Regions from separate parts of the Actinomadura gamaensis genome, predicted to be linked through region 3. Evidence: predicted binding sites of a transcription regulator. Region 3 holds the regulator's gene; each other region holds the start of a gene.
The links. The regulator HrcA, encoded in region 3, represses chaperone genes, less so after heat shock. The targets are predictions, from matches to a motif close to TTGGCACTCTCNNNNNGAGAGTGCCAA.
Positions count from the first base shown of each region.

Region 1: groES (co-chaperone GroES) is a predicted target of HrcA. The motif match lies at 850-876, and genes of this name have one in related genera.
Region 2: groL (chaperonin GroEL) is a predicted target of HrcA. The motif match lies at 782-808, and genes of this name have one in related genera.

Region 1 covers NZ_JBHSIT010000007.1:557,354-559,622, reverse strand. Annotated here, with positions in the region: gene ACFPCY_RS25600 (class I SAM-dependent methyltransferase) at 1-735, opposite strand, end outside; gene groES (co-chaperone GroES) at 997-1,305, shown strand; gene groL (chaperonin GroEL) at 1,390-2,269, shown strand, end outside.
Region 2 covers NZ_JBHSIT010000016.1:161,797-164,065, forward strand. Annotated here, with positions in the region: gene groL (chaperonin GroEL) at 941-2,269, shown strand, end outside.
Region 3 covers NZ_JBHSIT010000001.1:937,067-939,335, forward strand. Annotated here, with positions in the region: gene ACFPCY_RS04330 (DUF3097 domain-containing protein) at 1-639, opposite strand, end outside; gene hrcA (heat-inducible transcriptional repressor HrcA) at 812-1,825, shown strand; gene dnaJ (molecular chaperone DnaJ) at 1,826-2,269, shown strand, end outside.

The DNA of each region.
Region 1 (2,269 bases), on a different contig from region 3:
CACGCTGTGCGCCATCCCCAGGACGACATCCAGCGGCGGCTCGTACGCGCGCGGGTCGAAAACCCGCCCCCGCGCCGTCCTCCGCCCTGGATCAGCGAACATCGCCCCATACGCCGCCCCGTCCACGCGCCCCCCACGAAAAGCCGCCCCTTCAGCTGCGTGAGTTCCGCCTTCGGAAAGGATGGGGCGAGCGTCACTTTCGCCGGCAGTCGTCCCTCCCGCCCCGCGGAGCGGCGCGCCTGTGCTGGCGAGCTGGACGGCAGTGCCGTCGCCGACGCGGACGGACGCCAGTTCGGCCAAGTCGAACGCGGCGAGGTTCGCTCGGGCGACCTCCGCAGTGAGCGGATCCAGTTCGACGCCGTCGCCCGGCACTCCGGCTCGTGCGCGCGCGATGAGGTCGGCTCCGATTCCGCAACCGACTTCCAACGTGCGGTGAATCTTTGGCAAATCCGCGAAGCGGCGTGCGCGGTGGGCGGCCACGCCCGCGCGCGTTGACTGCTCCAGTCCGGCCGGAGTGAAGAACATCCGGGACGCGTCGTCCCCGAACTTGGCGCGCGCCCGGTCGCGCAGCCGGAGCTGTGTCAGCGCGGCGTTCACGAGCTCCGCCGGGAAGCGTCCGCGCAGCCTGGTCGCGGTCGCGAGCAGGGCGGCCTCGGACAGGTCCGCGCCGTTCGCCTCGGCGAGCAGGTCCCGCCCGCGGGGTGTCAGGAGATCGCGGAACGCCTCGGTGTCCATAGCCTGGACGTTAGCGTCCGCCGGCGGTCGCCCGGCGGCGGGTTCCGGTGGTTCCCGACCGGGCTCGTGGCGGTTCGTGTTGACGGCTTACCGGGTCGGGCATAGTCTCCATGACTGGCACTCTCAGTGTGAGAGTGCCAAACAGCGACAAGGTCGGTCTGGCACCCGCGACGACAGGCCGGTCCAGGGTCGCCTCTCTCGTCATCTGTGCTGGTCGGCCCGTGAGGCCGGCCGAGGACCAATCGAAGGGGAGGTCTGATCGTGACGACCGCCACCAAGGTTGCTCTCAAGCCGCTTGAGGACCGCATCGTCGTCCAGCCGCTTGAGGCCGAGACCACCACCGCGTCGGGTCTGGTCATTCCCGACACCGCCAAGGAGAAGCCGCAGGAGGGCACCGTCCTCGCGGTCGGCCCCGGCCGTGTCGACGACAAGGGCCAGCGCGTCGAGCTCGACGTGAAGGTCGGCGACGTCGTGCTGTACAGCAAGTACGGCGGCACCGAGGTCAAGTACAACAACGAGGAGTACCTCGTCCTCTCGGCTCGCGACGTGCTCGCGATCATCGAGAAGTAATCACCGAGACGTGATGCACCCGCCCCGTCCGGCCGCCGTTGGCGGGCGGTCGGGGCGGCGCGCTTCATAGAGGAGATACACCGCATGGCGAAGATCCTGGAATTCGACGAGGACGCTCGCCGGGCTCTTGAGCGCGGCGTCAACGCTCTCGCGGACGCCGTCAAGGTGACGATCGGCCCGCGCGGCCGCAACGTCGTCATCGACAAGAAGTTCGGCGCGCCGACCATCACCAACGACGGCGTCACCATCGCCCGCGAGGTGGAGCTGGAGGACCCCTACGAGAACCTCGGGGCCCAGCTCGCCAAGGAAGTGGCGACCAAGACCAACGACATCGCCGGTGACGGCACCACCACCGCGACCGTGCTCGCCCAGGCGCTCGTGCGCGAGGGCCTGCGCAACGTCGCGGCCGGCGCGTCCCCGCTGTCGCTGAAGCGCGGCATGGACGCCGCCGCCCAGTACGTCTCCGACCAGCTCCTCAAGACCGCCCGCGAGGTGGAGGAGAAGGGCGAGATCGCGCACGTCGCGACCATCTCCGCCCAGGACGCCAAGATCGGTGAGCTGATCGCCGAGGCGTTCGAGAAGGTCGGCAAGGACGGCGTCATCACCGTCGAGGAGGCCCACACCATGGGCCTGGAGCTGGAGTTCACCGAGGGCCTCCAGTTCGACAAGGGCTACCTGTCCCCGCACATGGTCACCGACCCCGAGCGCATGGAGGCCGTCCTGGAGGACGCCTACGTGCTGATCGTGGACGGCAAGATCTCCAACGTGCAGGAGTTCCTGCCGCTGGCGGAGAAGGTCGCGCAGACCAAGAAGCCGCTGCTGGTCGTGGCCGAGGACGTCGAGGGCGAGGCCCTGGCGCTGCTGGTCGCCAACAAGATCCGCGGCACCTTCCTGTCCGTCGCCGTCAAGGCCCCCGGCTTCGGCGACCGCCGCAAGGCGATGCTCGGCGACATGGCCGTCCTCA
Region 2 (2,269 bases), on a different contig from region 3:
CTCGCTCCACTCCGGCGATCCACCCCCGACGGCCCGAAGACCCTCACACACCCCCGGTTAGAGCCCGGCAAACCCCCCTAAAGATCGTTCGAACCGACCCTCACCCCGCGCGAACGGCGCTCAGCCCGTGACAGACGGATGCGCGCGGGAGTGCCCTCCGGGTCCAGGAGGGGCCTGGACGGGGTTCCCAGCAGCGCACGCGCAACCGATCCGGTCGTCGGCCGTGCACCGGTACGAGGGCTGCGGTCAGTCGCTGTAGGTCAGCAACCGGAGGTGGGCAGAGTGCGTCAGAGTGTCGCTACGCCGCAACCGGACTTCTACCCTGAGGCAGGGTCCGCAACGACTGTTGGAGCATGGATGACCGCACCCGAGAAGCGCATTCCTGGGCAGAGCAACGCCGAGTACGAACGACGCCAGGCCCCCAACGCGAGCTTCACCGGAACACAGTCGCTGCACGGTGGCGGAGACGCCTCGTTCGCGATCAGAGCCTCTCGCGCCTTCTTCGCTTGGCTCAACCGCCGTAGGGGGAGCAAGACAAGTTAGGTGCGCTGGCGGCGGCGAACAGACCACCCCCAACCCCCACTTCCCTAGTGCTCGTGTTCCGCGATCGTTCCGGGACTACCGACAGACGGTGGGGCATCGCGGGTCGCGGTCGCACCCGTCGCGGACCAGCGGGAACGGTGCTTCCGCTGATGAGGGCCCGGGTCCGGAGGTCACGGGCGACGACTTCCGGGAGGGGTTCGGACGCTTGCACTCGGCAGGGTAGAGTGCTAAACAAACGTTGGCACTCTGCTGTGGAGAGTGACAACTCCACAGACTGGGTCGGGGCGATGAGGCTCCGTGACCGGCGGCGGAATGGCAGTCGTCGGCAGGGGTCGTCCGTCGCGGGCATCGGCTCGATCCGTATATGGCCACCCTGTTCCGGGAGGACTTGGAGCCTATGGCTGCAAAGATGATCGCGTTCGACGAGGAGGCCCGGCGCGGCCTCGAGCGCGGCATGAACCAGCTCGCTGATGCCGTGAAGGTGACCCTTGGTCCCAAGGGCCGCAACGTCGTGCTGGAGAAGAAGTGGGGCGCCCCCACGATCACCAACGACGGTGTGTCCATCGCCAAGGAGATCGAGCTCGAGGACGCCTGGGAGAAGATCGGCGCCGAGCTCGTCAAGGAAGTAGCCAAGAAGACCGACGACGTCGCGGGCGACGGCACCACGACGGCGACCGTGCTGGCCCAGGCGCTGGTGCGCGAGGGTCTGCGCAACGTCGCCGCGGGCGCCAACCCGATGTCCCTCAAGCGGGGCATCGAGGCGGCCGTGGAGCGGGTCAGCGAGGAGCTCTCCAAGCTGGCCAAGGACGTCGAGACCAAGGAGCAGATCGCCTCCACCGCGTCCATCTCCGCGGGTGACACCCAGATCGGCGAGATGATCGCCGAGGCGATGGACAAGGTCGGCAAGGAAGGCGTCATCACCGTCGAGGAGAGCAACACCTTCGGGCTCGAGCTCGAGCTCACCGAGGGCATGCGCTTCGACAAGGGCTACATCTCGCCCTACTTCGTCACCGACCCCGAGCGGATGGAAGCGGTCCTCGACGACCCGTACATCCTGATCGTCCAGGGCAAGGCGTCGGCCAACAAGGACCTGCTGCCCGTCCTCGAGGGCGTCATGCAGTCCGGCAAGCCGCTGCTGATCATCGCCGAGGACGTCGAGGGCGAGGCGCTGGCGACCCTGGTCGTCAACAAGATCCGCGGCATCTTCAAGTCCGTCGCCGTCAAGGCGCCGGGCTTCGGCGACCGCCGCAAGGCGATGCTCGGCGACATCGCCATCCTGACCGGCGGCCAGGTGATCTCCGAGGACGTGGGCCTCAAGCTGGAGAACACCACCCTCGACATGCTGGGCCGCGCCCGCAAGGTCGTGGTGGCCAAGGACGAGACCACGATCGTGGACGGCGCCGGTGACGCCAACGAGATCGCGGGCCGGGTCAACGAGATCCGCACCGAGATCGAGCGCACCGACTCCGACTACGACCGCGAGAAGCTCCAGGAGCGCCTCGCCAAGCTGGCCGGCGGCGTCGCCGTCATCAAGGCCGGCGCGGCGACCGAGGTCGAGCTGAAGGAGCGCAAGCACCGCATCGAGGACGCCGTCCGCAACGCGAAGGCGGCCGTCGAGGAGGGCATCGTCCCCGGCGGTGGCGTCGCGCTGCTGCAGGCCGGCACCAAGGCGTTCGACAAGCTCGAGCTGCCCGGCGACGAGGCCACCGGCGCGAACATCGTGCGC
Region 3 (2,269 bases):
CTCCCGGATGCCGACCACCGAGGGCTTGACCGCCTCCCAGATGTCGATGAACGGATGGCCCGTGACGAGCACGTGCGGCGACGACACCTGCGCGGCGATCCGGCTCTCCTTGGAGCCCGCCACCAGGTGGTCGACCAGCACGCCCAGCTTCCGGCCCTCGTCCGGGGCGAACTCCTCGACGATCGCGGGCAGGTCGTCCACGCCCTCCAGGAACTCCACGACGACGCCCTCGACGCGCAGGTCGTGCCCCCAGATCTTCTCGACGAGCTCGGCGTCGTGCGCGCCCTCGACGTAGATCCGCGACTCCTTGGCCACCCGCGCCTTCAGGCCCCGCACCGCGATCGAGCCGGACGCCGACCGCACCGGTCCCGCCGGCGCGGCCCGTTCCGGCCGCACCAGCGTCACCGGCCTGCCGTCGATGAGGAAGCCGGCCTTGGCGAGCGGGAAGATCCGCCGCCTGCCGTGCCGGTCCTCCAGCGTCACGCCGAACTTGTCGCAGCCGACGACCGCGCCGCAGAACCCGCTGGCGGGATCCTCGGCGACCAGGCCCGGCTCGGCCGGGACCTCCGGGATGGTGCCCTTCAGGGGCCGTCGCCAGTCGCCCGCCAGAACGTCGTCACCGTAGTCCTTGCTCCGCACGGTGGACGACAATAACGATTCACGGAGCGCGGCAGAACGCCCCGCCGGGCGCGGCGGCGCGCGGCGCGGGGGCCGAACCGGGCTCGGGGCGTATCCGCGACGGCCCCGCCGGGCCGTACACTTGGCACTCGTAAGTATGGAGTGCCAGTACGGGGGCAGGGGAGGTGACCACGTGCTCGACGACCGGAAACTCGCGGTCCTGCGCGCCATAGTCGAGGACTACGTCTCCACCAATGAGCCGGTCGGCTCCAAGGCCTTGGTGGACCGGCACAACCTCGGCGTGTCGCCGGCGACCATCCGCAACGACATGGCCGTCCTGGAGGAGCAGGGTTACATCGCGCAGCCGCACACCAGCGCCGGCCGGATCCCCACCGACAAGGGGTACCGGCTGTTCGTCGACCGGCTGTCCACGATCAAGCCGCTGTCCAAGGCGGAGCGGCGGGCCATCGAGACGTTCCTGTCCGGGGCCTACGACCTCGACGACGTGGTCGGCCGCACCGTCCGGCTGCTCGCCCAGCTCACCCGGCAGGTCGCGGTCGTGCAGTACCCGTCGCTGACCCGCTCGTCGGTCCGGCACGTGGAGCTGGTGCCGGTCGCGACCGGGCGGGTGCTGCTCGTCCTGATCACCAACACCGGGCGGGTGGAGCAGCGGGTGATCGAGACGCCCGCCGAGCTGCCCGAGGAATCGATCGGCCACCTGCGGGCGTTGCTCAACACGTGCCTGGACGGTCTCGCCTTCGGCGACGTCCCGGGCGCGGTCTCGGAACTTCCCGAGCAGGTCTCCCCGGAGGAGCGTCCCGTCGCCGCGGCGGTGCTGTCGGTCCTCCTGGAGACCCTGGTCGAGAAGCACGAGGAGAAGGTCGTCTTCGCGGGCGCCGCCAATCTCGCCGCGATGGACTTCTCGCGCAGCCTCCGGGACGTCCTGGAGGCGCTGGAGGAGCAGGTGGTGCTGATGAGGCTGCTCGGCGAGTCCGCCGACTCCTCTACTGTTACGGTTCGGATCGGCACGGAGAACCCCGACGAGGGGCTCCGTTCGACCTCCGTGGTCGCCGCCGGCTACGGCGTCGGCGACCTCACCCTGGCCCGCCTCGGTGTACTCGGGCCTACTCGGATGGACTACCCCGGCACGATGGGAGCGGTACGGGCAGTGGCACGCTACGTCGGACAGATCCTGGCGGGGTCGTAGGTGGCCAACGACTACTACGCGACCCTCGGCGTCCGCCGCGACGCCGGCGCGGACGAGATCAAGAAGGCGTACCGGAGGCTCGCGCGCGAGCTGCATCCCGACGTCAACCCCGATCCGGAGACGCAGGAGCGGTTCAAGGAGATCACCCAGGCGTACGAGGTGCTCTCCGACCCGAAGAAGCGCGAGATGTACGACCTCGGCGCCGATCCGTTCGCCCCGGGCGGCGGCGCGGGCGCGGGGGCCGGCGGCTTCGGCGCGGGCTTCCCGTTCAGCGACATCATGGACGCCTTCTTCGGCACCGCGTCCGCGCGCGGACCCCGCTCGCGCGCGCGGCGCGGCCGCAACGCCACCCTCCGGGTCGAGCTCGACCTGAACGAGACGGCGTTCGGCACCACCCGCGAGCTGTCGATCGACACCGCGGTGGTCTGCGACACCTGCCACGGC